Regions from separate parts of the Mesorhizobium sp. M7A.F.Ca.US.005.03.1.1 genome, predicted to be linked through region 1. Evidence: riboswitches for the same ligand, from Rfam matches in the RefSeq annotation. Region 1 holds a riboswitch; each other region holds the start of a gene.
What was found. Region 1 has a riboswitch for cobalamin ahead of EN990_RS08245 (aromatic ring-hydroxylating dioxygenase subunit alpha). Riboswitches for the same ligand answer to the same signal wherever they lie in the genome.
Positions count from the first base shown of each region.

Region 2: linked by a shared signal. The riboswitch ahead of EN990_RS17180 (ABC transporter ATP-binding protein) and the one ahead of EN990_RS08245 (aromatic ring-hydroxylating dioxygenase subunit alpha) in region 1 are both predicted to bind cobalamin.
Region 3: linked by a shared signal. The riboswitch ahead of bluB (5,6-dimethylbenzimidazole synthase) and the one ahead of EN990_RS08245 (aromatic ring-hydroxylating dioxygenase subunit alpha) in region 1 are both predicted to bind cobalamin.
Region 4: linked by a shared signal. The riboswitch ahead of EN990_RS29595 (DUF1636 family protein) and the one ahead of EN990_RS08245 (aromatic ring-hydroxylating dioxygenase subunit alpha) in region 1 are both predicted to bind cobalamin.

Region 1 covers NZ_RZRO01000012.1:40,481-47,535, forward strand. Annotated here, with positions in the region: gene EN990_RS08215 (carbohydrate ABC transporter permease) at 1-129, shown strand, start outside; gene EN990_RS08220 (alpha-glucosidase) at 134-1,798, shown strand; gene ugpC (sn-glycerol-3-phosphate ABC transporter ATP-binding protein UgpC) at 1,823-2,935, shown strand; gene EN990_RS08230 (DUF680 domain-containing protein) at 3,015-3,260, opposite strand; gene EN990_RS08235 (DUF680 domain-containing protein) at 3,330-3,530, opposite strand; gene EN990_RS08240 (DUF680 domain-containing protein) at 3,610-3,807, opposite strand; cobalamin riboswitch at 4,319-4,521, shown strand; gene EN990_RS08245 (aromatic ring-hydroxylating dioxygenase subunit alpha) at 4,636-5,883, shown strand; gene EN990_RS08250 (hybrid-cluster NAD(P)-dependent oxidoreductase) at 5,909-7,009, shown strand.
Region 2 covers NZ_RZRO01000038.1:3,983-11,037, reverse strand. Annotated here, with positions in the region: gene EN990_RS17195 (phosphatidate cytidylyltransferase) at 1-2, shown strand, start outside; gene EN990_RS17190 (iron ABC transporter permease) at 28-1,014, opposite strand; gene EN990_RS17185 (ABC transporter substrate-binding protein) at 1,044-1,991, opposite strand; gene EN990_RS17180 (ABC transporter ATP-binding protein) at 2,041-2,829, opposite strand; cobalamin riboswitch at 2,994-3,201, opposite strand; gene EN990_RS17175 (AraC family transcriptional regulator) at 3,457-4,290, shown strand; gene EN990_RS17170 (alanine racemase) at 4,296-5,435, opposite strand; gene EN990_RS17165 (D-arabinono-1,4-lactone oxidase) at 5,435-6,712, opposite strand; gene EN990_RS17160 (MFS transporter) at 6,725-7,055, opposite strand, start outside.
Region 3 covers NZ_RZRO01000056.1:2,864-9,918, reverse strand. Annotated here, with positions in the region: gene dxs (1-deoxy-D-xylulose-5-phosphate synthase) at 1-1,046, opposite strand, end outside; gene EN990_RS21750 (pirin family protein) at 1,189-2,109, opposite strand; gene EN990_RS21745 (DUF2277 domain-containing protein) at 2,149-2,415, opposite strand; gene EN990_RS21740 (exodeoxyribonuclease VII small subunit) at 2,526-2,777, opposite strand; gene EN990_RS21735 (histone deacetylase family protein) at 2,781-3,707, opposite strand; cobalamin riboswitch at 3,829-4,009, shown strand; partial or broken gene bluB (5,6-dimethylbenzimidazole synthase) at 4,012-4,737, shown strand; gene EN990_RS21725 (hypothetical protein) at 4,860-5,843, opposite strand; gene EN990_RS21720 (TetR/AcrR family transcriptional regulator) at 6,133-6,741, opposite strand; gene EN990_RS21715 (MFS transporter) at 6,862-7,055, shown strand, end outside.
Region 4 covers NZ_RZRO01000106.1:523-7,577, reverse strand. Annotated here, with positions in the region: gene EN990_RS29625 (NADH-quinone oxidoreductase subunit E) at 1-212, opposite strand, end outside; gene EN990_RS29620 (NADH-quinone oxidoreductase subunit D) at 213-1,403, opposite strand; gene EN990_RS29615 (NADH-quinone oxidoreductase subunit C) at 1,404-2,006, opposite strand; gene EN990_RS29610 (NADH-quinone oxidoreductase subunit B) at 2,011-2,592, opposite strand; gene EN990_RS29605 (NADH-quinone oxidoreductase subunit A) at 2,583-2,948, opposite strand; gene EN990_RS29600 (winged helix-turn-helix domain-containing protein) at 3,280-4,479, shown strand; cobalamin riboswitch at 4,510-4,714, shown strand; gene EN990_RS29595 (DUF1636 family protein) at 4,753-5,181, shown strand; gene cobW (cobalamin biosynthesis protein CobW) at 5,184-6,221, shown strand; partial or broken gene EN990_RS29585 (cobaltochelatase subunit CobN) at 6,240-7,055, shown strand, end outside.

The sequences.
Region 1 (7,055 bases):
CGCGGCGGCGACTGGGAGATTCTGACGACATCGGCTTTCGTGACCATCATCGTGCCGCTGATCGTGTTCTTCTCGCTGCAGCGCTATTTTGTCCGCGGGCTGCTTGCCGGCTCGGTGAAAGGAGGCTGAGACGATGCAATCCGCTTTGAAGGCCAGCTCGAAGCCTGACCTCGCCATCGATCGCGACTGGTGGCGGGGCGCGGTGATCTACCAGATCTATCCGCGCAGCTACCAGGACTCGAACGGCGACGGCATCGGCGATCTCAAGGGCATCATAGGCCGCCTCGCCTACATCGCCGCACTCGGCGCGGACGCTATCTGGATTTCGCCGTTCTTCAAGTCGCCGATGAAGGATTTCGGCTATGACGTGTCGGATTACTGCGATGTCGATCCGATGTTCGGCACGTTGGCCGACTTCGACGCGCTGACCGCCGAGGCACACAGGTTGGGCTTGAAGGTGATGATCGACGAGGTGCTGTCGCACACCGCCGACAATCATCCCTGGTTCAAGGAAAGCCGGTCGAGCCGCAGCAACCCGAAAGCCGACTGGTACGTCTGGGCAGACGCCAGGCCGGACGGCACGCCGCCCAACAACTGGCTGTCGATCTTCGGCGGCTCGGCCTGGCAATGGGACACCAGCCGCCAGCAATATTACATGCACAATTTCTTGGCCGAGCAGCCCGACCTCAACTTCCACAACCACGAAGTCCAGGACGCGTTGCTCGACGTCACCCGCTTCTGGCTGGAGCGCGGCGTCGATGGTTTCCGGCTCGACACCATCAATTTCTACTTCCACAGCCAGGGCTTGGAAAACAACCCGCCGCTGCCGCCAGAAGAGCGCAACGACCAGACCGCGCCGGCGGTCAACCCCTACAACTACCAGGACCATCTCTACGACAAGAGCCGGCCCGAGAATCTCGGCTTCCTCGAACGGTTCCGTGCCCTGCTCGATGAATATCCGGCAACGGCAGCGGTCGGCGAGGTCGGCGATTCGCAGCGTGGGCTTGAAGTGGTGGCCGCCTACACCGCCGGCGGCAAGCGCGTGCACATGTGCTACTCCTTCGATTTCCTGGCGCCGGAAAAGATCAGCGCGGGCAAGGTCCGCTCGGTGCTGGAATCCTTCGGCAAGGTCGCCAGCGATGGCTGGTCGTGCTGGGCCTTCTCCAACCACGATGTAATGCGCCCGGCCTCGCGCTGGGCCGCCAATGAGCCCGACCCGACCGCCTACCTCAAGGTCATCTCGGCGCTGCTGATGTCCTTGCGCGGTTCGGTCTGCATCTATCAGGGTGAGGAACTTGGGCTCGGCGAGGCCGACCTTCGGTTCGAGGATTTGCAGGATCCCTACGGCATCCGCTTCTGGCCTGAATTCAAGGGCCGCGACGGCTGCCGCACACCGATGGTGTGGGACGGCGGCGCCAAGAATGGCGGCTTCTCCCAGGCAAAACCCTGGCTGCCGGTGCCGGCCAAGCATTTGGCGCAAGCGGTCAATGTCCAGCAGGGCGACGAGGCTTCGCTGCTCGAGCACTACCGGCGCTTTCTCAGCTTCCGGCGTGCCCATCCGGCGCTGGCCAAGGGCGACATCACCTTCATCGAAAGTGAGGGAGATACCGTGGCCTTCACGCGCCGCGCAGGCAACGAGCAGATCGTCTGCGTCTTCAATCTGGGAGCCGGGCGGGCCAAGGTTGACCTTGGCGGCCGATCGCTGCAACCTCTGCCCGGGCACGGATTTTCGGGGCAGGCGAGCAGCGGTTCCATCGAGCTTGGCGGCTACGGCGCCTGGTTCGGGCGTCTCGACTGAATTTCCAATCACTGGAGGAAACCAATGGCCGATGTCACGCTAAGACAAGTGAAGAAGTCCTACGGCAATCTGAACATTCTCCACGGCATCGACCTCGATATTAGGTCGGGCGAGTTCATCGTCTTCGTCGGCCCGTCGGGCTGCGGCAAGTCGACATTGCTGAGGTCGATCGCCGGGCTCGAGGAAATCACCTCCGGCGAACTCAGAATAGCCGGCGAAGTGGTGAACGACGTGCCGCCGTCGAAGCGGGGCATCGCCATGGTGTTCCAGTCCTACGCGCTGTACCCGCACATGACCGTCTACGACAACATGGCGTTCTCGATGAAGATCGGCAAAGAGAACAAGGCCGAGATCGACCGCCGCGTGCGCCAGGCCGCCGAGATCCTGCAGCTGACCAAATATCTCGACCGCCTGCCCAAGGCGATGTCGGGTGGCCAGCGCCAGCGCGTCGCCATCGGCCGCGCCATCGTGCGCAATCCGAAGGTGTTCCTGTTCGACGAGCCGCTTTCGAACCTCGACGCCGCGCTGCGCGTCGCCACCCGCATCGAGATCGCCAAGCTCAAGGAATCGATGCCCAACACGACCATGATCTACGTTACCCACGACCAGGTCGAGGCGATGACGCTGGCCGACCGCATCGTGGTGCTCAAGGACGGCCATATCGAGCAGGTCGGCACGCCGATGGACCTCTACAAGAAGCCCGGCAATCTGTTCGTTGCCCAGTTCATCGGCTCGCCGGCCATGAACATCCTGCCGGCGACCATCGAAAAGACCGGAAACCCGACCGTCGTCAGCCATGTCGGCGGACGCAAGGCGACCGTGCCGATTGCGACGCCGGCTTCGGCAAAGGGCGCTGCGGTGAGCTTTGGCGTGCGGCCGGAGGACCTGATCATCGCCAGCGGCGCGGACTATCTGTTCGAGGGGACGGTCGACTATGTCGAGCAACTCGGCGAGGTGCAGCTTGTCTATGTCGACATCGGCCGCGCCGATCTGCCGCTGGTGACCAAGCTGCCCGGCAATGTCGAGGTCAAGCGCGGCTCGACATTGCGGCTGAGCGCCAATGGCGAGGACCTGCATATCTTCGACGCGGATGGACGTTCTTTCGCGTTGCATGAAGTGGAAGCAAAGGCGGCTTAACCGCAATTGCCGTGTCAGGCACAAAAAAGAGCGGCGGGCCGGGCCCGCCGCTCTTTGACTTGGAGATCGACTTCGGTTGTTAGTTGTTGCCGAAGAGGTTGCGGTCGGCACCTTGCGGAGCAGACTTCTGGGTGGTGTCACCCGACGAGTTCAGCAGCTTGTAGACCGGCGAACCGGTGTTGCGTACCGAAGAGGTGCGCGTGCTGTCGACCGAAGTCGTGGCGGCAGGCTGATTGGCACCATTGGAGCCAAAGTTGTCGCTGCCGGCGAAGGCATTGCCGGTGATGGCCAGAACGGCGGCGGCAGCAATAAGGATCTTGTTCATTTTAGTCTCCTGAATTCTGGATTTCGCCAGGACGGCAGACACAGCTGCCGTCGGTTGCGAAATTGGTTGTTAGCGACCGAAGAGGTTACGGTCGCTGCCCTGAGCGGGCGTCTGGGCAGCCGGTTCCGAGGTCTTGGTGGAAGCCGTGTACGACTGGTCCACAGCGGCGGCAGGCTGGTTCGGGCCGTTCGAACCGTAGTTGTCGCTGCCCGCGAAAGCGCTGCCGGTGATGGCCAGAACGGCGGCGGCAGCAATGAGGATCTTGTTCATCTTGAATACTCCTGAATGTCTGAATTTCGCCAGGGCGGCGGGCGAGCCCGCCGTCGACCGGAAAACTGGGAATCGGCTGTTAGTTGTTGCCGAAGAGGTTGCGGTCAGCACCCTGGGCAGGCGCCTGAGCAGCCGGTTCCGACTTCTTGGTCGAAGCGGTGTACGAGCTGTCGACAGCAGTGGCTGCCGCGGCGTTCGAACCGTAGTGGTCGCTACCAGCGAAGGCGCTGCCGGAAATGGCCAGAAGGGCTGCGGCAGTGAGAATGATCTTTTTCATTTTTGGTACTCCAGTATCGTCTTTTTTCCGTCCGTCTAGCGGCGTGTCTTGGAAATGAAATCGCGTCGTTCGGACAGCCCCGATGTGGGAGGGCAAGGTCGTCTTTTCCAATCACGAAGTTGTTCCGTGTGGACCATGAATCCCCACCTTGAAATTGTGCCAATGGAATCTAAGGATGCATTTTTCTTCTTCATATCAGTGTGTTAGGTGTAGCCACCTGATGGATCACTGACTGTTTCAGAGGCCCAGCGTTCACACCGTCCTGCACGCACCGTCAACAGAAACGAACCGTTCGGTTCGATTTTAGGGCGAGCTAATAGTCACTTTTCGAAACCATTAACCTTTTTTGACCCCCCGCGAAGGGTCGGATTCGGGAAGATCGCAGCCGGCAAATGGCCGCCCGGGAGGTGGGATCTCGGCCCGCGACGAGCTGCAGTAGCGTTTCGCATGCCGTGTCGCGCCGCATGGATACGATGTCGTTTTCATGCCGACGGCGCGCCCGCGATCGTGGTTAGATCATACCATCTCAGGTGCCGCTTCGTGACGACGAGGCGGAGAATTGGGAAGCCGGTCAGAATCCGGCGCTGCCCCCGCAACGGTGGTGGAGTTCAAGTCGCAACGGGAGACCACTGGGCAACCGCCTGGGAAGGTGTCGCGATGGTCCGCAAGGACAACTCCAGAGCCCGGAAACCAGCCCGAGATTTTTAGACTCGACTGATCGCGGTGGGCGGTCAAGAGGTGGATAGCGCATGTCCGGCACACAGCCGGCCTGTGTTTCAATCCTTCCTCCATCACCACCAGTTCAGTCCTTAGAAACGAGGACAGGACATGGATATCCGCAACGACATGCTGAGGCTCCTGAAGGGGCGCCGGCAAGGCTTTTCGCTGGAGCAGCCCTTCTACACCGATCCGGACTACTTCAAGCTCGACATGGAGCTGATCTGGTATCGCGACTGGCTGTTCATCGGCCATGATTGCGAACTGCCGAAGCCGGGCAGCTACATCACCGTGCAGGTCGGCGATTATCCGGTCGTCCTTGTCCGCGACCAGCACGGCAAGATCAACGCCTTCCACAATTCCTGCCGCCATCGCGGCAGCCGCGTGTGCAACACGGAGAAGGGTACCGCGGCAAAGCTCGTCTGCCCGTATCATCAGTGGACCTACGAGCTGGACGGCCGCCTGCTGTTTGCCCGCCAGATGGCCGACGGTTTCGACAAGAGTGATTTCGGCCTGAAGCCGGTCGCCTGCGAGAGCGTCGGCGGCTACATCTTCATCTGCCTGGCCAAGGAACCGGCAGATTTCGCGCCGATGCGGGCGATGATCGAACCCTATCTTTTGCCGCACCGGCTGCGTGAAGCAAAGATCGCCTTCGAGAGCACGATCGTCGAGAAGGGCAACTGGAAGCTGGTCTGGGAAAACAACCGCGAGTGCTACCACTGCGCCGCCAATCATCCCGAGTTGTGCAAGACCTTCCCCGAGGCTCCAACCATAACCGGCGTCCATGGCGCCGACAGCGACCCTGAAATGGTCGCACACTGGGCCAGATGCGAGGCATCAGGCTTGCCGAGCAAATTCCGCATCGATCCGGCAGGGCAGTACCGCGCCACCCGCGCGCCCTTGCTGCGCGATGCCGTCAGCTACACCATGACGGGAAAACGGGCGGTCCAGAAGAACCTGTCCGACAGCGTTTCAACCGACCGCATCGGCTCCTTGCTGCTCTATCACTATCCGACGACCTGGAACCATATCCTCGGCGACCACGCCGTTACCTTCCGCGTGCTGCCGATCAGTGCCACGGAAACCGCGGTGACAACGAAATGGCTCGTCCACAAGGATGCGGTCGAAGGCGTCGACTACGACCTCGCTGAGCTCACCCATGTCTGGACCGAGACCAACGACCAGGACCGCCGCATCGTCGAGGAAAACGCCTTCGGCATCCTGTCGCCTGCCTATGAACCAGGCCCCTATTCGGAGCTGCATGAGGGCGGCGTGATCCAGTTCGTCGAGTGGTACGCGTCGTTCATCGGGCCGCGCCTTGCCGAAGGCGGCCGGCCGGCCCTGCGCAGCGTCGCCTAGCCCAGGGGATAAGAGGATGAATGCGATGACGGACCTTGGCCTCTATCGCCATCTCGACCAGATGACGCCCTGGAACGACAGGCTGCAGGTGCTGGAAGTGATCGGCGTCAGCGACGAAGCGCCTGACGTGAAGACCTTCACCTTCCGCTCCGACAACCAGACCTGGTTCCGCTACAAACCGGGGCAGTTCGTGACTCTGGAACTGCCGACATCGGACGGGCCGCTGATGCGCACCTACACGCTGTCGTCCTCGCCGTCGCGGCCGTTCTCGATCGCGGTGACGGTCAAGGCGCAGGCGGGCAGCACCGGTACGCGCTGGATGTTCGACCATCTGACGCCCGGTTCGCACGTCAAGGCCTATGGGCCGACCGGCGACTTCTCGCTGCATAGCCACCCGGCCGCCAAATATCTGTTCATTTCGGCCGGTTCCGGCGTGACGCCGATGATGTCGATGCTGCGCTGGCTGAACGACTGCGCGCCATGGACCGATGTCGGCTTCGTCAACTGCGCGCGCCGCCCGGAAGAGATCATTTTCCGCAAGGAGCTCGAACTGCTCGGCAGCCGCATGCCTGGGCTGTCGCTCGGCTTCATGATCGAGGAGCGGTCGAGCCGCGAGGGCTGGTTCGGCCATATGGGCCGCATCGACGCGATCCGGCTGCCATTGCTGGCGCCCGATTTCCGCGAGCGCGAGATTTTCTGCTGCGGCCCCGATCCTTTCATGCGCGCCGTGCGTGGCATGCTGGACGCAGCCGGCTTCGACATGACGAAATACCATCAGGAAAGCTTTGCCGCGCCTGCCGTGGAGGAGATCCCGGCGCCGTTCTCGCCGCCGGCGGAAGACGGCGCCGCTGCCACCGTGGAGGCCGTGACACCGATCCGGTTCTCGCATTCCGATGTCGATGCCGAATGCGTCGCCGGCCAGACGGTGCTGCAGACGGCACGCGCCTCGGGGGTGCGGATTCCCGCCGCCTGCGAGTTCGGCCTGTGCGGCACCTGCAAGGTGAGGAAGGTCGCGGGCGACGTCGAGATGAGCCACAATGGCGGCATCCTCGATCACGAAATCGAGGACGGCTTTATCCTCGCCTGTTGCTCGAAGCCGCTTTCGGCGCTTGAAATCGAGGCGTGACCGGCAGGCACGGTCAGAGACTGTCCATGCCCGCGCGGCCTGCAGC
Region 2 (7,055 bases), on a different contig from region 1:
GATCCGGCGACCGGTTGCCAAACGCGCTCAAAGCCGGTTGCGGATCAGCATGGTGACGACGAAGAACGCACCGACCGAGCTGGTGATGATGCCGATCGGCAGTTCCTGCGGCGGCAGCAGCGTTCGGGCCAGAAGATCGCTGGCCAGCAAAAGCACCGCGCCGAAGACGGCGCAGCTGGCAACCAGGCGCAGATGCAAGGGGCCTGCCAGCGGCCGCGACAGATGCGGGATCATCAGCCCGACGAAGCCGATGACCCCGGCGACAGAGACCAGGATCGCCGTCGAGAAGGCGGCGACGAGAAACGTCATTCGGCGCATGCGCGCCACTGGCACGCCAAGGCTTTCGGCGGCGTTTTCGCCGGCCAGGAAGGCATCGAGCCGGCGGTGGTTCCACAGCGCGTAAGCCAGAATGGTGCCCGCACCCAGCGCGCCCAACCAGATATTGTCCCAGCGCGCCAGGCCAAGGCCGCCCATCGTCCAGAACAACACGGAGTGGGCGGCGCGCTGGTCGCCGGCAAAGACCAGGTAGTTGGTCAAGGCGGTGAACATGAAGGACACGGCAAGGCCGGCGAGGATCAGCCGCTCCGGCCCTTGGCCCCTCACCCGCGCGACCAGCAGCAGGACGACGCCGGCGGCCAATATGCCGCCGGTGAAGGCCGCGACCGGCAACGTCCAGATGCCAAAGCTGTCGCCGAAGACGGTGATGACGGAAACAGCACCGGCGGCGGCGCCCGACGACAGGCCGAACAGGAACGGATCGGCGAGATCGTTGCGGGTCACTGTCTGCAGCAGCGCGCCGACGACGCCGAGGCCCGCGCCGACGCAGATGGCCAGGATCGTGCGCGGCAGCCGCAGATCGACGACGATCTTGCCGACCGGCCCGGACACGTCGTGCCCGCCTAAGCCGATTGCGCGGCCAAGCGCTGCTACAACGTCGGCCAGCGGGATCAGCGTCGAGCCATAGGCGATCGACAGCAGAGCGAGAGCGGCGATCGCCGCCGCTCCCGCCAGCATGGCCAACGCAAATGCCGGATGGCGCAAGCTCAAAATGCTTCCGGGTGCATGGCCTTGGCGATCTTGTCGATCGCTTCGATGTTGGCGGGTCCAGGCGTCAGCTCGGCGTAGCGGAGGGCAACGAAGCGCTCGTTCTTGACCGCGTCGGTCTCCTTCATGGCCGGATGCGCCTTCAGGAAGTCGAGCAGCTTCCTGTAGCCGCCACCGTCCTGGTAATCGAGCAGGATGAGGAATTGCGGATTGCGCGACGCCACCGTTTCCCAATCCGTGTTGCCCCAGCTGGTGTCCATGTCAGCCATGATGTTGTCGCCGCCGGCGGCAGTGATCATGGCGCTGGGGATGGCGAACTTGCCTGCGGTGAACGGCTTGTCCTCGCCGGAATCGTAGAGGAACACCCGCGTGCCCTTGGCGCTGCCGACCTTGGCGGTGATGTCGGCGAGCTGCGCCTTCCAGCCAGAGACAAGCTTTTCCGCCTCTGTCTCCTTGCCGAAGATCTTGCCCAGCTTTTCGACGTCGCCGTAGAGCAGGTCCATCGAGGCGGCGGGGCGCCTCTTGTCGAGATGGACGCAGCTTTCCGCCAGAACCAGCGTCTTGATGCCGTGCGGGGCAAGCGTGTCGGGCGTCACCTCGCCACCCGGCTTCATGCCGTAGTACCAGCCGGCGAAGAAGAAATCCGGCTCCACGGCCACGAGGTTTTCGAGCGTCGGATATTTCGGCGCCAGCTCCGGGATCGAACCCTGCTCTGCCTTGAATTCGGGACCGACCTTGTACCATCCGGTGATGCCGGTCAGGCCGACGATTGACGGCTGCAATTTCAGCGCGAAAGCCATCTCGGCCATGTTCAGATCATGGATGACAGCGCGCTTCGGCGGCGCGTCGAAGGTCAGCGGCTTGCCGCAGCTGTCGACGGTTACCGGGAAGGCGAAGGCGGTCGAGGTCAGCAGCGAGACGGCAAGCGAAAAAGCGAGGCGTTTCACGGGTATGCTCCTTGTGGGTGGGATCGGGTCGACTATGGAACGGCTTCAATCACGACGGCGGCGCGGCACGGTTCGGAACCTCGAACACCGTCAACTCTCGATCCTCGGTCGGATGGCGCAGGCGCAGCACATCGATGCCGAAAATCTCGCGGATCAGCTGTTGGGCCAGCGCTTCGCGCGGTGCGGCGAGCGCTTGCAGGCGGGCATGATTCATCACCGCAACCCTGGTGGCGAAGGGTGCTACCAGCGCCAGATCGTGCAGCACCGCGATCACCGTCATCTCGAAGCCTGCCACGAGGTCGAGCAGTTCGCCGCGGGCGCGCGGGTCCAGATGGTTGGTCGGTTCGTCGAGGAACAGGATTTTGGGCTGCTGGGCGATGGCGCGCGCCAGTTGGGCGCGCTGGCGCTCGCCGCCCGACAGCGAGCCGACGGTGCGGCCAAGCAGCGGCAGCAGGCCGGTCCGGCGCAGCGCCTCGACGGCGATATCGCGTTCCTCGCGCCTGCGCCGCAGCCCGGCGTGCGGGACCCGGCCAAGCTCGACATAATCGATCACCGCCAGCCGCGGATCGGGCTGGTCGGTCTGGCCGACAACGGCGATATGCAACGCCCGCTCGGCGGCCGAAATCCTGTCCAGCCCGCGTCCGCCAAGCTTCACCTCGCCGGAACTTGGCCGCAGCATGCCCGACAGCATGCGCAGCAGCGTCGTCTTGCCGGCGCCGTTGGGACCGATGATGGCAAGGCGATCGCCAGCGGCCACCGAGAAGCTGACCGCCTGGACCAGATTCCGCCCATTCGCCATGGCACAGAGGTCATGGGCTTCGAGAAGCACTGCGCTCATCGGCTGCTGCCCGCCGGATTGCGGGGACGGCAAAGCGTGCGCATGGTGATGCGATGATCGATGGAGCCGTCCAACTTTCCGTCACTTTCCAAAACTGGCGACGGAAGGAAGCTGGCGAACCGGCCGACAAGACCGGGACTCGCGTTTCCTCCCGGCACACCCCGTCCGGTCAACTCAGTGATGGCAGGTCTCCTGGCTCGCGGGTCGTTGCGCCATCCTGCCTTCCCAGCCTTGCCGGCCAGTGGCATTCACGGATTTTGCTCGCCGCTTACAGTTGCGGGGGCAGCCACGGCCTCGACCTGAACAGGCCTCACCGTGTTCCCTTTTCACCCCTCGCCTTTCGGCTCGGGGACCATCACCACTTCAGCGTAGATTTCCACCAAACGCTTCGCAATGGATTTCTCGGACGAAGTGGTGGGCCAGCTAAGGGAAACAGGCATTGCACGCTCACTTTATGTAATAACATAATATTTTATGTAATAACATAACATTCTTAGGAGATGACGCGGCCCGCTGTCAAGCGAAAGCCCATGGGATCGGCGCAGATTGCACGGGATGCGCAATTTCGATCAAACTGGCCGCGCCAGGAAACGCCAAGATGATCCGGCCAATGCGAAAAGGAGCCCCATGAACCCGACCGAGAAAGCGCTGTGGTTCGTCGAGAGCCATCTGCCGGAGGCGATCTCGCTTGACGATGTCGCGCAAAGCAGCGGCGTGTCGCGTTTTCATGTGACGCGCGCCTTCGGCGCCGCAACCGGCCGCTCGGTGATGGGTTACATGCGCTCACGCCGGCTGACCGAGGCGGCGCGCAAGCTGGCCGGCGGAGCGCCCGACATCCTCGCCGTCGCGCTCGACGCCGGCTACAACTCGCATGAGGCGTTCACCCGTGCCTTCCGCGATCAGTTCGGCACCACGCCGGAACTGGTACGCGCGCAAGGCTCGACCAACAACCTCGACCTCGTGGAGCCGATCCTGATGGACCAGTCCTTCCTCACCAATCTCGAACCACCGCGCTTCGAGACCAGCCGGCCGTTCCTGATCGCCGGCCTCGGCGAACGCTACAGCTGTGAAACCAGCGCCGGGATTCCGATGCAGTGGCAGCGTTTTGCACCCTATATCGGCAACATCCCAGGCGAGATCTCAGGCGTTTTCTACGGCGTCTGCCTTAACGGCGACGACGCGGGCAATTTCGACTATGTCGTCGGCGTCGAAGTGTCCGGCTTTGCGGATCTGCCGAAGGACTTCTATCGGGTGCGGGTGCCGGCGCAGAAATATGCGGTGTTCTCGCACCGCGAGCACATCTCATCCATCCGCCGGACGATCAACACGATCTGGAACAGTTGGCTGCCCGACTCCGGTCACGAAATCGCGGATGCACCGGAATTCGAGCGCTATGGACCGGAGTTCGATGCCCACAGCGGCAATGGCGGGCTGGAGATCTGGGTACCGGTGAAGGCGTAGCTCGATCACGCCATCGGCAGCGCCGGCCAGCGATCGATGACCTTTCCGCCGGAAAACACGTCGATCGACCCGAATTGCTGCAGCACGGCCTCGCTCTGCGTCGGCCTTAGAAACGCGTAGTCGCCTGGCCTTGCGGTCGCATCGGCGGGCAAGCCCATGAATTGCTGGTTGGAGGACAGGCCGAGCAGGCCGTTCGTCTTCATGCCTTGGGGGAAGACCGGCTCGGCCATCCACTTGCCGCCATAGAGATAGCAGCCCTTGCGCGGAAACCGGCCGAGCGCCTGCAGCAGGCGGGTAACGGCCGGCGGGCCAGGCAGCATCGGCTCGACCACTTTCAGGATCGGCGTAGCGATGAAAGCCGCCGGCTGGAAGCCGTCGAGGCCTGGCGTATCGAAGTCGCTGGGCAGCACGAAGGCCGAGCCCATCGACACTTCATTGGCCGCGCCGCCACGATGAAGCAGCGCGGTCTTGCTGCCGCCGATGTTGAGGATGCGGCGCTGGTCGGCACCGAGACAGGCGACGAACGCCGCAGCCTGCGCCGACGCCTCCGCCAATGCCTTTGCCGGTCCGCCGAAAAGGCCGGGAATGAGCGGCGCATGCGCCTCGTAGGCCATGACGCCTTCGCAATGCAGCCGGACCGGCAACGCGCTCAGCGCCTTCGACAAGGCCGCGGGATCAGCAAAGCCGCCGCGATGCAGCCCGACATCGATCTCGAAAGCGATGCGCAGGCCGATGCCGAGTTCGTCAGCGAGAGCACCGTATTCCGCCAGTCTCTCCTCGCTGTCGATCAGCCAGCAGACACGCGACCAGTCGGCATCACCCTTCACCAGCGCAGCCCTTGCCGCACCGATCGGCATCGGCTTGCCGTAGAGCAGATCGGCATCCGGAAACGCCTTCAGCACCGCCTCGCTGATCGGCGGGTGGAAGGTCATGAAGCGCTCATGGCGAAGCGCCTTGCCTATATGCGCAAGCAGCGGCAGGCAGGCGAGCGATTTGTCGACCAGCCGCACGGCCAGGCCGGGATCCAGCCTCCCTTTTACCAGGGCAATGTTTCCGTCCAGCCGATCGCGGTCGAGCAGCAGGCAGGGTCGGAAGATGCCGGCGGTCTTCAGCGCATCCGAGAGGGTGGAAAAATAGGTGCTCATCATTCGATGCCGAACAGGCCGGCCATGTAGGGCGACACGAAGCGGTTTTCCGGATCGATGTCGCGGCGCACCGCCATGGCATCGTCCCAGCGCGGGTAGAGCTTTTTCAGCTCCGCCGCTTTCAGGCTGTGCATCTTGCCCCAATGCGGCCGGCCGCCATGTCTGCGGAAGATCGGCTCTGCCGCCCGCATGAACGGCAAAGGATCGTTCGCGGCGTCATGGTGGATGGCGATGGAGCAGGTCAGCCTGTTGTAGAATGGCGAAAGCCAGAACTGGTCCGGCGCGACCGAGCGCACCTCCATCGGGAAATAGACCTCGGGAAAACGCTTCTCGGTCAGCTCGATGATCTCGGCCAGCGCCTTCGGCCCTTCCTCGAACGGCAAATGATATTCCATCTCGTTGAACTTGGTCTGCCGGTCGCTGGCATAGACGTTGAGCCAGTCCTGCACGTAGTCCTCGGCGGGAAATTTGGCGGCCGCCGATCGGATCAGGCGGCCACGCAGCGATGGCAGCCAGGCAAGTGAAGTGCGCAGCCTGCGCAGTGTCCTCAAACCCGCCTCGTCCTCTTCCGGCGGCCGCGTGGTGGGTGCGGCATCGCTGAAATCGCTGGCGATGAACTGCGCATAGCCGGAAAACGGAATGTAGTAGAATTCGGCCGAGCGATGCGCGGCCATCATCGCCTCGAAATCACGCAGCATCTCGGTGATCGGCAGCACATATTTGCGGCGGCGCAACCGGTAGGTCGCGATGTTGTTCAGCGTCACTTCGGTGAGCACGCCGAAAGCGCCGAGCGCGACACCGATGGCGTGGATCATGTCCCGATCCCCTGCCCGCTTGAAGTCGCGGACCTTGCCAAGCCCGTCGACGATCTGCACCGTCTCCAGCTGCGTGTGATAGGCGCCGAGCGTCGGCCCAGAGCCGTGCGTGGCTGTGCCCAGCGCGCCGCCGATCGCCTGGCGGTCGATGTCGCCCATGTTGGGCAGGCCCTGGCCAATGCCTTGCAGGATGTGCATGAGCGGGCCGAGCCGGGTCCCTGCCCGCACCCGCGCCTGATGTTTTTGCGCGTCGTGCGAGACCAGCCCTTCCAGTCTCTCCAGGGACAGGATCGTGCCCTGCGATTTCACCAGCGGTGTGAAGGAATGACCGGCGCCGGCGACGCGCACCGGGCCAGGCGCGCTCCGGACGAGATCACCGAGTTCACCGACATCGCTGGGGCTGGCGATCAGCTTGGGCTCGGCACTTACGAAGCCCGACCAGTTGCTCCAAGTGTTCGACATGGCGCTCCCCGCTCAGGCAACCGCACGACGGCGACGTGACACAAGAACGAAGAGACCGAGCAGCGCCACGCTTGCCACCGCGCTGGCGGCGGCGAATTCCGGCACCGGCCGGAAATCCTTGCCGTCGATGAGCAGCGACGCCGCAATCGGCCCGATCGCCAGGCCGAACAGTTGGGCTGCCGGCACCAGCAGCACGGCGGTGCGCGTCTCGTCGGCGGTGATCGCCAGACGGATCTGGTAGGGCACGATGAACAGCAGGATAAAGCCCATGGCCAGGGCAGCGACCCAGAACGTCGTCAGGCCGGGGCTGCTGGCAAGAACCAGGGAACTGACAAGCGCCACG
Region 3 (7,055 bases), on a different contig from region 1:
CTCGGCATGGCTGCGGTGACGGCGACGATGCGGTCGTCCTCGCGGCCCTCCTGGACCAGGCTTTCGGCGAACACCTTGGTGTAGGCCGGTGCGTTGGCCGGCGCCTTGGCCTGCGCGCCGGTGATGACGTCGAACTTGTTGACGCCGTGATATTTGTCGGCGGCGGCTTCCGCCGGCGCATAGCCCTTGCCCTTCTGGGTGACGACATGGATGAGCACCGGGCCTTCGCCATTGTCTCGGACATTTTTCAGGACCGGGATCAGATGTTCCAGATTGTGGCCGTCGATCGGGCCGATGTGATAGAAGCCGAGTTCCTCGAACAGCGTGCCGCCGGTGACGTAGCCACGTGCATGCTCGACCGCCCTTGTGATCGCACGATCCGCGCGCTTGCCGAGATAAGACGTCAGTTTTTTGCCGAAATCGCGCAGGCCGATATAGGCCTTGCCGGAGGCCAGCCGCGCCAGATAGGCGCTCATGGCGCCGGTTGGCGGCGCGATCGACATGTCGTTGTCGTTGAGAATGACGATCAGCCGTGCATCGAGTGCGCCGGCATTGTTCATCGCCTCGTAGGCCATGCCGGCAGACATGGCGCCGTCGCCGATGACGGCGATGACATTGTTGCGGCCGCCGGAGAGATCGCGGGCCGCGGCCATGCCGAGGCCGGCCGATATCGATGTCGAGGAGTGGGCAGCGCCGAAGGGATCGTACTCGCTCTCGGCGCGGCGGGTGAAGCCGGACAGGCCGCCTTCCTGGCGCAGCGTGCGGATACGGTCGCGGCGGCCGGTCAGGATCTTGTGCGGATAGGCCTGGTGGCCGACATCCCAGATCAGCCGATCATCGGGGGTGTTGAAGACATAGTGCAGCGCCACTGTCAGCTCGACCACGCCAAGGCCGGCGCCCAGATGACCACCCGTGCGGGATACCGCGTCGACCAGCTCGGCGCGAAGCTCGGACGCCAGTTGCGGCAGCTCACTCTCGGCAAGCGTGCGCAGGTCGGCCGGGATGCGGGTCTTGTCGAGAAGCGGCGTATGCGGCGTTGCGTTCACGGTGCTCAGGCTTTCGGTTGATGGGCGAAATAGGCCGCCGGCCGGCGAAAGTAAATGCGTGTCAGTGACGCGGATCAGACTGTGGTCTTTTGCTTCTATGCAGGTCGTTTCCCCAAAACCGGGCCACTTTGGGCGACAGGCATCAGCTTTCCGGCAGCGGAATGAACTCTTCCTCGTCTCCTGGAACGATGTCGAAGCGGCCTGTCTTCCATTCCTCTTTCGCCTGTTCGATACGCTCTTTCGACGACGAGACGAAATTCCACCAGATGTAACGCTTCGAACCAAGAGAGGCGCCGCCGAACAGCATGAAATGCGCCCCGGTCTGCGACGACACGACGATCTCGTCACCGGGACGGAAGACCAGCAGCCGTTCGGCTGGGAACACATCGCCCGAAATCGAGACCTCGCCTTCCAGCGTGTAAATGGCGCGCTCTTCCGCATCGGCAGGGATTTTCACGCTGGCGCCGGGCGCCAGGCGCAGGTCGGCGTAGAGCGTCTCCGAATCGGCCCTGACCGGGGACCGTAATCCTTGGAAATCGCCGATGATGAGGCGCCCGTTGACGCCTTCGGCATCAATCTCGGGAAGCCTGAGCGCTCCTGTGTTCTCGAACACAGGAGCCACCTCTTCCTTGTCGTCCGGCAGCGCCAGCCATGTCTGCAGGCCGGATATCGACATCGGCGCGCCACGCAGTTCCTCCGGCGTACGCTCCGAATGGACGATGCCGCGGCCGGCGGTCATCAAATTCACGTCGCCGGGCTGAATGACCATTTCGGTGCCGAGGGAGTCGCGGTGCCGGATCTTGCCGTCGAACAGATAGGTGACCGTCGACAGTCCGATATGCGGATGCGGACGGACGTCCAGCGCCTGGCCGGCCCGCAGGATCGCGGGACCCATGCGGTCGAAGAAGATGAACGGACCGACCAACCGCCTTTTTGCCGTTGGCAGGGCACGGCGCACCTGAAAACCACCGATGTCCTTGGCGTTCGGAACGACCATCAATTCGATCTGATCGCTGGCGAACGCATCGCCCACCTCAGGGTCTTTCCCGGGGAAGAAGCTCATGGACTCTCCTTGTCGGTGGTCGAAGGCCGCCTGGCCGCATCAGGCAAAGCGGATGGCCGCCTTTGCCCGCAGCTTGGCCGCCACCTCTTCGCGATTGCGCGGATGCTGATGGGTTTCCAGGGAATCGAGCAGTTCGCGCGCCGAGGCCGCGATGGCGTCGACGGCATGATCGAAGGCGTGCTGGTTCTGCTTCGAGGGTCGCGTCGTTCCGCTCAGCTTGCGGACGAACTGAAGGGCCGCGTCGCGCACCTCGTCATTGGTTGCCGGCGGATCAAAATTGAACAGGGTCTTGATGTTTCTGCACATCGCTTCCGTATCTCCTCTTGTCCTTGAGCTGTTTCAATCGGAACGAGTTATAGCCTCGATCATGATCATGTCCAAAAACCGGTGAGGCGAGGCCATCGTTCGGACCGGCCTCAATCCGCGTCGAGCGGCTCCGTTCCAACCGGCTTGCCGTCGCGCGACAGCCTGATCTTCTCGACCTTGTCCTCGGCGGCCTTCAGCAGCCGGTCGCAATGCGCCTTCAGCGCCTCGCCACGTTCATAGATCCTGATCGACTGGTCGAGCGGCACGTCGCCACGCTCCAGATCATCGACGATCTTCTCCAGCGCATCGAGTGCCTGCTCGAAGCTCATCGCCTTGACGTCTTCGTTGGTCTCACCAGCCATCATTCATCCTTTCATCAGTCGCCCGACATGGGCGGCGACCGAAAATGCCAATCCCTGCAGATCGTAGCCGCCCTCGAGCAGGCTTACGAGCCGGTTGCCGCTGTGGCGTGCCGCGCGCTGCATCAACTGGCCGGTCGCCCAGTCGAAATCATCCTCGGTCAGATTGATCTCGGCCAGCGGATCGCGGTGGTGCGCGTCGAACCCGGCCGAAATGATGATCAGGTCGGGCGCGAAATTGTCGAGCGCGGGCAGGACGCGCGACAGGAAGGCATCGCGAAACACTTCGCTGCCGGTCTGCGGCGCCAGCGGTGCGTTGACGATATTGCCGGCGCCCGTTTCGGTCTTCGCTCCGGTGCCGGGATAAAGCGGCATCTGGTGTGTCGAGCAATAGAGCACCGAGGGATCGTCCCAGAAAATATCCTGCGTGCCATTGCCGTGATGCACGTCCCAGTCGACGATGGCAACGCGCTCGACACCGTGTTTCTTCTGCGCATAACGCGCCGCGATCGCCGCCGTGTTGAACAGGCAGAAGCCCATGGCCGTGGTCTTTTCGGCATGATGGCCGGGCGGCCGGGCGGCGACGAAGACGTTGTCGGCGCGGCCCGAAAAGACATCATCGACGGCGGCGTTGGCGGCGCCGATCGCGGTGATCGCCGCTTGCCAGCTCTTCGGACTGGCAGTGGTGTCGGCATCGATGCGGGCAATCCCCTCGTCGGGGATGGCGGCGCGCACGCGGGCGACGAAATCGGCGGGATGCGCGTAGAGGATGGTGGCCTCGTCGCCTTCCGGCGCCTGGATACGATCGAGCGCGGCAAAGGCTTCCTCATCGAGCACGCGCTCGATGGCGCGCAGGCGGTCGGGCCGCTCGGGATGTCCGGGCGGCGTGAGATGCTCGAGGAAGATCGGATGCGTGTAGAGACGGGTGGTCATCGTCCTAATCTAGTGACCCCGATCGACAAAGGCCATGCACGGGCGGCCGATGACTGGGGAAAATCGCGCCTGCGTCCATTCGTGTCGCCGCAGGCATTGGCCCCGCCGGCGCTTCGGCGTAAAGTCCTTGGTACTGCCTGGTGCCCGCCGCAAGCGGGAGAATCGGGAACACGGTTGAATTCCGTGGCGTGCCCAACGCTGTGAGGGGGACCGCGCCGGTAAATGCCACTGTCGATGACGGGAAGGCACCGGACGCGGGTTGATCCCAAGCCAGAAGACCGGCCTGGCAGGCATCGTCATCCGCATGGTCGGGCGGGTGGCATCAGAGCGACGTGCGTCCATTTGGACGCACAGCGTACGCTCTGACCGTTTTGAATCTGCAATCGCAAGGGGACAAGCGATGCCGGAACATATGACCGCTGCCATTGACGATGGATTCGACCAGAATGCGCGCGATGCGGTCTATCGCGCCATGTTCACGCGGCGCGACGTGCGCAGCCATTTCCTGCCCAACGCGATCGATGACGACGTGCTGGCGCGGCTGCTGCTTGCCGCCCATCACGCGCCATCGGTCGGCTTCATGCAGCCATGGAATTTCATTGTCATTCGCGATGCCGGACGACGAGCGGAGGTGCGCGACCTGTTCCTGGCCGCGCGCGAGCAGGAACTGCCGGCGATCGAGGCGGAAAAACAGGCGCTGTACCGCAAGCTCAAGCTGGAAGGCATCTGCGAAAGCGCGCTCAACATCTGCATCACTTGCGACCGGCAGCGCTCGAAGGGTTCGCCGCTGGGACGCTGGCACAATCCGGAGATGGATCTCTACAGCACCGTCTGCGCGGTGCAGAATTTCTGGCTGGCCGCGCGTGCCGAGGGCGTTGGCGTCGGCTGGGTGAGCATCATCGAGGCTGAGGCGCTGAAGCGGCTGTTGGCCATTCCGGATCACGTAACGCCAATCGCCTATCTCTGCGTCGGCCGTGTTTCCGAGTTCGCTTCCAAACCGGACCTTGAAACGCATGGTTGGGGACGGCGGCTGCCGCTGCCGGAACTGATCATGAGCGAGACGTTTTCCGGGCAAGGCGAGGCACAGCTCAAGTCCACCGTGGCGCGCCTCAACACCGTTTCTGCCTCACCAGACACCACCTGCCCGGCCGATCAGGGTGTGGCGCCGGCCGTACCCCAGCGCGAACCGCCGAAGGAGGCGAGCGCCTTGTCCTTGAGCTCCCTGAACTTCGACGACGCCTCGGCCAACCGGGCGTCCCAGGCCGGATCCGGCACCTGGCCCGCGATGGTCTTGAAATAGACCTGCATCAGGCAAGCGATGGCGAAAGGCTCGATGAAGGCCGCCTTGAACGCCCAGGCGAAGACGATGGCGAGCACGAAGGCCCAGCCGGCGAGCTGGCCGGGCATCAGGAACAGAATGGCGCCGGCAGGCGCCAGCATCATCAGAAAGATGACGAACGACACGCCCCACATGATGACCGCCAGCCAGACGGCGTTCTTGACCATGACCTTGCCGTTCTGGGCATAGAGCACGACGCCTTGGCGCGCCGTCTCGAAGGGTGAGGCTGAATTGATGCGGATGTTGTAGCCGAGGATGATCTCGTCGACATAGGTCAGCGACAGGCGGATCACCGTGTTGATGAAGGAGACCAGGCCGCTCAGGCCCGGTATCGGCAGGAAGGCGGCGATACCGCCGAGCAGGCCGGTGATGGCGCGGATGGCACCCTTGACGAGTTGGTCGACGACGAAAAGGATATTGGCCTCGGCAAAACGCTGGGTGACGACATCCCTGGCGTAGGCGATCTGGTCCTGACCGCCGGGAATGTCGCGGCCGTCGATCAGATGAACCATGACGGCGATGTGGCCGGCCTTGACGATATAGAGGATGTATTCACGGATCCAGTAGACCGCGATCGAGACGATGCCAAACCCGACCACGCCGCCCCACAGGGCAAAGGACATGGGCCCGTCGGGATCGGTGGAGATATGGCCGACACCATAGCCGACCGAGGCACCGGTGCCGGTCGCCATGATGTAGGCCAGCGTGATGCCGAAATAGACGATCATACGAAAGACGATGAACGGCCAGGTCCGCATCATGATGGACACCGACCGGCCGATCTCGAAATCCCACATGTGCCCCGAATCTCCGCCTCAGAGATGGTGGAAGAGGATGAACTCAACCCGACGATTGTCAATTGCCGGCCCTGGCACCACAGGGCGACGAATTCTGGGCAACGGTTTTCTTTCGCAGCCTTTCGCCGGCGCATTGTCTGACGGAGCATCAAACGAAAAACCCGCCTGTGCGGCGGGTCACCGGCGCAAATCAGCACCATGGACGAATATGTACCTTAGCTGAGGGCAGGTGTCGAGAAAAAATTCCTATCGGGAACAGCTGCCGGCACGAAAAGCTCCGGTGGGAACTTCAATTCGACTGCGGATCCGGCTTCTTGAGCAGGCCTTCGAGCAGTTGCTTGAACGCCGTCACCACCTTCTTGGACGTCGCTTCGGGGTCGTCCGAATTGGCGATCCGTTGCGCTGCCTGGCTGCTCGCTCCGTTGATCAGTCGCGAGGCCGTCTCGGGGTCGAGGCTCGAGACAACGACCCCCTCCTCCTGCAGCGCGGTCAGATGGTCGGTCATTGACACGATGCACGCACTGGCATTCGGCCATTGCGCTGGATCCCCCAGCACGGCCGGGCCATCCCGGAACATGATGCGCTGGATTTCCGGCTCCAGCGCCATCTCGATATAGGTCGAGCACTCGTCGACGAAATGCTGCCAGCGGGTCGGCGCTCTCGACGCGACCTCATTGATGCGCGCCGCCATCTCGCCGTCGATCTGGGCTATGACCGCCTGCAGCAGCCCCTTCTTGTCGCCGAAATGATGATAGAGCGCGCCGCGCGTCAGCCCGGCCGAAGCGGTGAAATCATCCATCGAGGCTTCCGCATAGCCTGTTGTGCCGAAGGCATGGCGGGCCGCCGCGATCAGCTTTGCGCGCGTCTCGGCGATCATCTCCTTGCGGGGTCTGTGCATGGCTTCTGGCCCTATTCACATACGTAACGTATGCCAATTGACATACGCGGCGTATGCTCTATTTAACAAGCATACGCTTCGTATGTAATTGCCGAATCGTCCTTTGTCGAGGAACCACCCATGCAAAATCCCTATTCGGAAATCTTTCGTGCCCCCGGAGCCAAGGGCTTTGCGGCCGCCGGATTCATGGCGCGCCTGCCGATCGCCATGGCGCCCATCGGCATCGTGGCGATGCTGTCGCAGACGCGTGGCGAATACTGGCTGGCCGGAGCCGTCTCGGCAACATACGCGCTGGCCAACGCTTTCGTTGCGCC
Region 4 (7,055 bases), on a different contig from region 1:
GGCATGCCGAGCATGTCGGAGATCGTCTCGATCGCCGCCTTCGTCACCCAACCTTCCTGCTCCTGTGCTATCATCAGAAGCGGGATGATGGCCGACTGTTCACGGCCCTTCGGGTACTTCTTGATCCATTGCTTCGCAGCCGCGGCATTCGCCCGGTTGAAGGCGAAGGATGCTGGCTGGACGCTGGCTTCTGCGAGACGGCGGACTGACATTTAGCGATCGACCTCACCAAACACGATGTCGAGGGAGCCGAGAACGGCGGTGACGTCGGCCAGCATGTGGCCGCGGCAGAGGAAATCCATCGCCTGCAGATGCGCGAAACCCGGCGCGCGCAGCTTGCAGCGGTAGGGCTTGTTGGAGCCGTCGGAAACCAGATAGACGCCGAATTCGCCCTTCGGCGCCTCGACAGCGGCGTAAACCTCGCCGGCCGGCACGCGATAACCCTCGGTGTAGAGCTTGAAGTGATGGATCAGCGCTTCCATCGAGCGCTTCATTGCCTGGCGCTTGGGCGGCACCACCTTGCCATCGAGGTTCGACACCGGGCCGGTGCTCTCCTTGCCGAGCAAAAGGTCGACGCACTGGCGCATAATCTTCGCCGACTGGCGCATTTCTTCCATGCGCACGAGGTAGCGGTCGAAGCAGTCGCCGTTCTTGCCGATCGGAATATCGAAATCCATCTCCGAATAGCATTCATAGGGTTGCGACTTGCGCAGATCCCAGGCTGCACCCGAGCCACGCACCATCACGCCCGAAAAACCCCAGGCCCAGGCATCCGCCAGCGAGACGATGCCGATATCGACATTGCGCTGCTTGAAGATGCGGTTGCCGGTCAGCAGCCGGTCGAGGTCGTCGATCGACTTCAGGAACGGGTCGATCCACTTGCCGATGTCCTCGACCAGTTGACGCGGCAGGTCCTGATGGACGCCGCCGGGCCGAAAATAAGCGGCATGCATGCGCGAACCGGAGGCGCGCTCATAGAACACCATCAGCTTTTCGCGTTCGACGAAGCCCCACAGCGGCGGCGTCAGCGCACCGACGTCCATCGCCTGCGTCGTCACATTGAGGATGTGCGACATGATGCGGCCGATCTCGCTGTAGAGAACGCGGATCACCTGGCCACGCTTCGGCACCTCGATGCCGAGCAGACGCTCGGCGGCCAGCGCAAAGGCATGTTCCTGGTTCATCGGCGCGCAATAGTCGAGCCGGTCGAGATAGGGCACCGCCTGCAGATAGGTTTTGGCTTCGATCAGCTTTTCGGTACCGCGATGCAGCAGTCCGATATGCGGATCGACGCGGTCGACGACTTCGCCGTCCAGCTCCAGCACAAGGCGCAAAACGCCGTGCGCCGCGGGGTGTTGCGGGCCGAAATTGATGTTGAAGTTGCGGACGGAGGTTTCAGCCATTTACTGCTTTGCCTTCTCGTCACCCGGCAGCACGTAATCCGTACCTTCCCACGGGGACAGAAAATCGAAATTGCGGAATTCCTGCTTGAGCTCGACCGGCTCATAGATAACGCGCTTGGCCTCGTCGTCGTAGCGCACCTCGACGAAGCCGGTCAGCGGGAAATCCTTGCGCAAGGGATGGCCTTCGAAGCCATAGTCGGTCAGCAGGCGGCGCAGGTCGGGATGGCCGGAGAACAAAACGCCGTAGAGATCGTAGGTCTCGCGTTCGAACCAGTCGGCGCCGGGATAGACGCCGGTGATCGACGGCACCATGGTTTCCTCGTCGGCCTGCACCTTGACGCGGATGCGCACATTCTGCTTCGGCGACAACAGGTGATAGACGACGTCGAAACGCTTGGCCCGCGACGGATAGTCGGCGCCGCAGACATCGATGATCGAGATGAACTGGCAGCGCGCGTCGTCGCGCAGGAAGGTCATCACCTCGACCAGATCGCGCGGCTCGACATGGATGGTGAGTTCGCCATAGGCGATATCAGCCTCGTTCACGCGGCCGATCAGCTTCTCGCCGAGATAGGTCGACAGTTCGCTCAGGGATGCGGTCATGGATTTACCGTTCGATCGTGCCGGTGCGGCGGATCTTCTTCTGCAAGAGAAGAATGCCGTAGAGCAGCGCTTCGGCGCTCGGCGGGCAGCCGGGCACATAGATGTCGACCGGCACGATGCGGTCGCAGCCGCGCACCACCGAATAGGAATAGTGGTAATAGCCGCCGCCATTGGCGCAGGAGCCCATCGAGATGACGTAGCGCGGCTCCGGCATCTGGTCGTAGACCTTGCGCAGCGCCGGCGCCATCTTGTTGGTCAGCGTGCCGGCGACGATCATGATGTCGGACTGGCGCGGAGACGCACGCGGCGCGACGCCGAACCGCTCCGAATCATAGCGCGGCATCGAGGTGTGGATCATCTCGACCGCGCAGCAGGCGAGGCCGAACGTCATGAACATCAGCGACCCGCTGCGCGCCCAGGTGATGAGCGCCTCGGTCGAAGTGACCAGAAAGCCCTTGTCGGCCAACTCGTTGTTGATCTCGAGGAAGAAGGGATCGTCCTCCCCCACCGGCCTGCCGGTGTTGGGATCGATGATGCCCTTGGGCTTCGGCGCGACGAGGGTGCCTGAACTGTCGTTCAATCCCATTCCAGCGCTCCTTTTTTCCATTCATAGGCAAAGCCGATGGTCAGCACCGCCAAAAAAACCATCATCGACCAGAAACCGAGCATGCCGATCTTCGAAAACGACACCGCCCACGGAAACAGGAAGGCTACTTCCAGGTCGAAGATGATGAACAGGATCGACACCAGGTAGAAACGGATGTCGAACTTCATGCGGGCGTCGTCGAACGAGTTGAAACCGCACTCGTAGGCGGAAAGCTTTTCGGGATCGGGATTGCGGTAGGCCACCAGGAAGGGCGCGGCCAGCAGCGCCAGGCCGACAACCAGCGCCACGCCTATGAACAGGACGATGGGCAGGTATGAGCTCAAGAGTGCGTTCATGCTCGGCTTTCCGTTGGCGCCAATCCACGTTGATTACAGCACCGGACCCTAATGCGGAAGCGTGACAGTTTAACCGCTGAACCGTTTTAAGGGCCTATGCTGCAACGCGGCGAGGGTTAGCGCAGCACTTCCAGCGAAGCAAGTCAAACCTTGTTCAAAACATCGACCTGGACGGCATATCGCGGCAAACTGGTCCGATCCGCTCCTGTTTGATTTCCTTCGCTTTTTACTCCACTTTTCTCTCCTGACATGGATGCCGCCAAAACCCTGCTAGCATGGGTTGGAATCAGCCATTCGACCCTCGGTCAAAACACGTCAAAGTGATACCTGCATGAAGGAAAAGATCTCGCTCCCGATGGCCCGGCGCATCGCCCTTGCCGCCCAAGGGTTCCTCGATCCTCGCCCGACCGGCACGCCCGACCGACGGCATTTTGCCCGCACGCTCTCCCGCACCGGCCTGTTGCAGATCGATTCCGTCAGCGCGGTGGTGCGCGCTCATTATATGCCGCTCTATTCGCGCCTTGGCCCCTACCCGTTCTCGCTGCTCGACAACGCGGCCGTGACGCGCAAGCGCATGGTTTTCGAATATTGGGCGCACGAGGCCTCCTTCCTGCCGGTCGAGACATACCCGCTGATGCGCTGGCGCATGCAGCGCGCCGAGCGGGGCGAGGAAATGTATCTGGGTCTCGCCAAATGGGGCCGCGAGCACGCCGCCTACATCGAAGAGATCTACCGCGAGGTCGCCGAGCGCGGCCCGATCGCCGCTTCCGCGCTGGAGGGCCAGAAAGGTTCGGGCGGCTGGTGGGGCTGGAGCCATGCCAAACACGCCTTCGAATGGCTGTTCTGGGCCGGCCGCATCACCACGGCGCACCGCCGCGGTTTCGAGCGCTTCTATGACCTGCCCGAGCGCGTGCTGCCGCAGGCGATCCTCGACCTGCCGGTGCCGACGCCTGAGGACGCGCACCGCGAATTGCTGCGCATTTCCGCCCGCGCCCACGGCGTGGCGACTTCAGGCGATTTGCGCGATTATTTCCGCCTGTCGCCGGCCGATATGAAAGGCCGGCTGGAGGAACTGGTTGAAACGGGCGAGTTGCTGCCGGTGCGCGTCGAAGGCTGGGACAAGCCCGCCTATCTTCATAAAGACGCGCGTCTGCCGCGCAAGATCGAGGCCCGCGCCCTGCTGGCGCCGTTCGATCCTGTCGTCTTCGAACGCTCGCGCACAGAGCGGCTGTTCGACTTCCACTACCGCATTGAGATCTACACGCCGGCCGACAAGCGGCAATACGGCTATTATGTCCTGCCGTTCCTGCTCGGCGACAGGATCGTGGCACGCGTCGACCTCAAGGCCGATCGCCCGGCCAGCATACTGCGCGTCCATGCAGCCTATGCGGAGCCCGGTGCGCCGCCTGAAACCGCTGCGGAGCTGTTCGAGGAATTGAAGCAGATGCAGGGTTGGCTCGGGCTCGAACGCATCGAAGTGACGCCTGCCGGGGATTTGGGGCCGGCGCTGGCCGACATAGCGGTGTCGTAAGCTCGCGTTGACACCGCCGCCCGCAAAAGCCTAAATCCGGTTCCAGATGGTCCCTTGCCCGCAACGGCAAGGGCTAAGAGGGAATGCGGTGCGGGGCAAAATCCCAAATCCGCGGCTGTCCCCGCAACTGTAAGCGAAGAGCCAAGGCCGAAAACCACTGGGAATTCCCGGGAAGGCGGCTACCCAAGGCGATGACTCGCGAGCCAGGAGACCTGCCGTCTGCGACTGTAGAATCCGATCGCCCGGCGGGTTTCCGGGCAAGGAGCCCGATCTTTGGACCACGACAGCAGTTTTTCGGCTGGCACAGCGGATATTTCGTCCGGCCATGATGATGCCTTGGCCGGCGTCACCATCATCGTCTGCGGCTCCTGCCGCAATGAGACCGGCTCCGACGCTCATCCCCGCGCCGGCGAGTTGCTGACGGACGACACGCGCCGCGCCGCCGCTGGCGACGATATCCGCATCCGCAGCGTCGAATGCCTTGGCAATTGCAAGCGGCGCCTCAGCGCCGCGATCCTGCGCGACGGCTGCTGGAGCTATGTCTTCGGCGACCTGACCGCGACCAGCGGCGCCGACCTCGTGACAGGCGCAAAGCTCTTCGCCACCTCGAAAGATGGCCTGATCCCGTGGCGTGGCCGCCCCGATAGCCTCAAGCGCGGCCTCGTGGCCCGCATTCCACCCATCGACATGCTGAAGGATTGACCATGACCACTTCCGTATCCCGCGTTCCCTGCACCGTCGTCACCGGCTTCCTCGGCGCCGGCAAGACGACGCTGGTCCGCCATCTCCTGGAAAACGCCGGCGGCAAGCGCATCGCCATCATCGTCAACGAATTCGGCGACATCGGCATCGATGGCGAGATCCTCAAGGGATGCGGTATCGACACCTGCCCCGAGGAAAACATCGTAGAACTGGCCAATGGCTGTATCTGCTGCACTGTCGCCGATGATTTCGTCCCGGCGCTCGACCAAATCCTGTCGCTGACGCCGAAGGTCGACCATATCCTGATCGAAACCTCGGGCCTGGCACTGCCCAAGCCGCTGGTCCAGGCCTTTCAGTGGCCGAGCGTGAAAAGCCGGGTGACCGTCGATGGCGTCATCGCCGTGGTCGACGGACCGGCATTGGCCGAAGGCCGCGTCGCCAACGACATGGAGGCCCTCCAGGCGCAGCGCGCCGGGGACGAGACGCTCGACCACGACGATCCGGTGGAAGAACTGTTCGAGGACCAGATCGCCTGCGCCGACCTGATCATCCTGTCGAAGAGCGACCTGATGGACGCCGCCGGCACCGCCCGCGCCAATGCCATCATTGGCGAACACTCCGCCCGCGCAGTGAAGATCGTGCCGACCTCGCATGGCAAGGTCGATCCCTCCGTGCTGCTCGGGCTCGGTCTCGCCGTCGAGGACGACATCGAGAACCGCAAATCCCATCATGACGGCGCCTTCGACCACGAGCATGACGACTTCGACACCTTCATTGTCGACATAGCCTCGGTCGCCAATCCCGATGAACTGGCAAAACGCGTCGCCACGGTCGCAGAAGAAGAGAACGTGCTGCGTGTAAAAGGCTTCGTCGAGGTCGGCGGCAAGCCGATGCGGCTGTTGCTGCAGGCCGTCGGGCCGCGCGTCAATCATTACTATGACCGCGCCTGGACCGCGCAGGACGACCGCCGCTCGCGCCTCGTCGTCATCGGCCTGAAAGGGCTGAACCGCCCGGCGATCGAGCGTATACTCGCCGGCTGATTTCGGACACGGATTGCGATGCACATCCTAACCACGACATCCGCCTCGCTCGACGACCTCGCCGAGCCGGTCGATCTGCGGCAGACGCCGGCGGATATCGTGGCGCTGTCCTTCACCGACAGCGACCTCGCCGGACTGGCGGCGGCGTGGAGGACCGATGCCGACCGCCTGCCCTCGATGCGGCTGGCCGCACTGCGCGACCTGCGCCATCCCATGTCCGTCGACCTCTGGGTCGACAGCGTCGCCCGCCATGCCAAGATCATCCTCGTGCGCATCCTCGGCGGCTACGACTGGTGGCGCTACGGCTGCGACCAGCTTGCCTCGACCGCCCGCGAACGCGGCATAAAACTGGCGCTGCTGCCCGGCGAATGCCGCGACGAGGATCTGCGCCTGATCGAAGCCTCGACGCTGCCGCGCGAGGAGTTGGACGGCCTGCTCGACTATTTCCGCGAGGGCGGCCCGGCGAATATGAGCGCACTGGTGCGGAAATTGGCGCGGCTGGCGGGGTCGGATGCGGAAGTTATCGGCCCGGTGGTGGTGCCGAAAGCTGGTTTTTACGTGCCTGGATGTGGAGTTGTGGAGAAGCCGGACTTATCGAATGCTGGCGCTTACAACGTCAACGCTCCTATCATCCCCATCCTGTTCTATCGCTCGATGCTGCTGGCCGCCGATGTCGCGCCCATCGATGCGCTTGTTGAAGCGCTGCGGCAGCGCGGCATCGACCCAGTCCCGATCTTCGTCTCCAGCCTCAAGGACCCGGCATCCCTGGCATTCGTGCAAACAGCACTGACGGCGCTGAAGCCCGCCGCCATCATCACCGCGACCGCTTTCGCC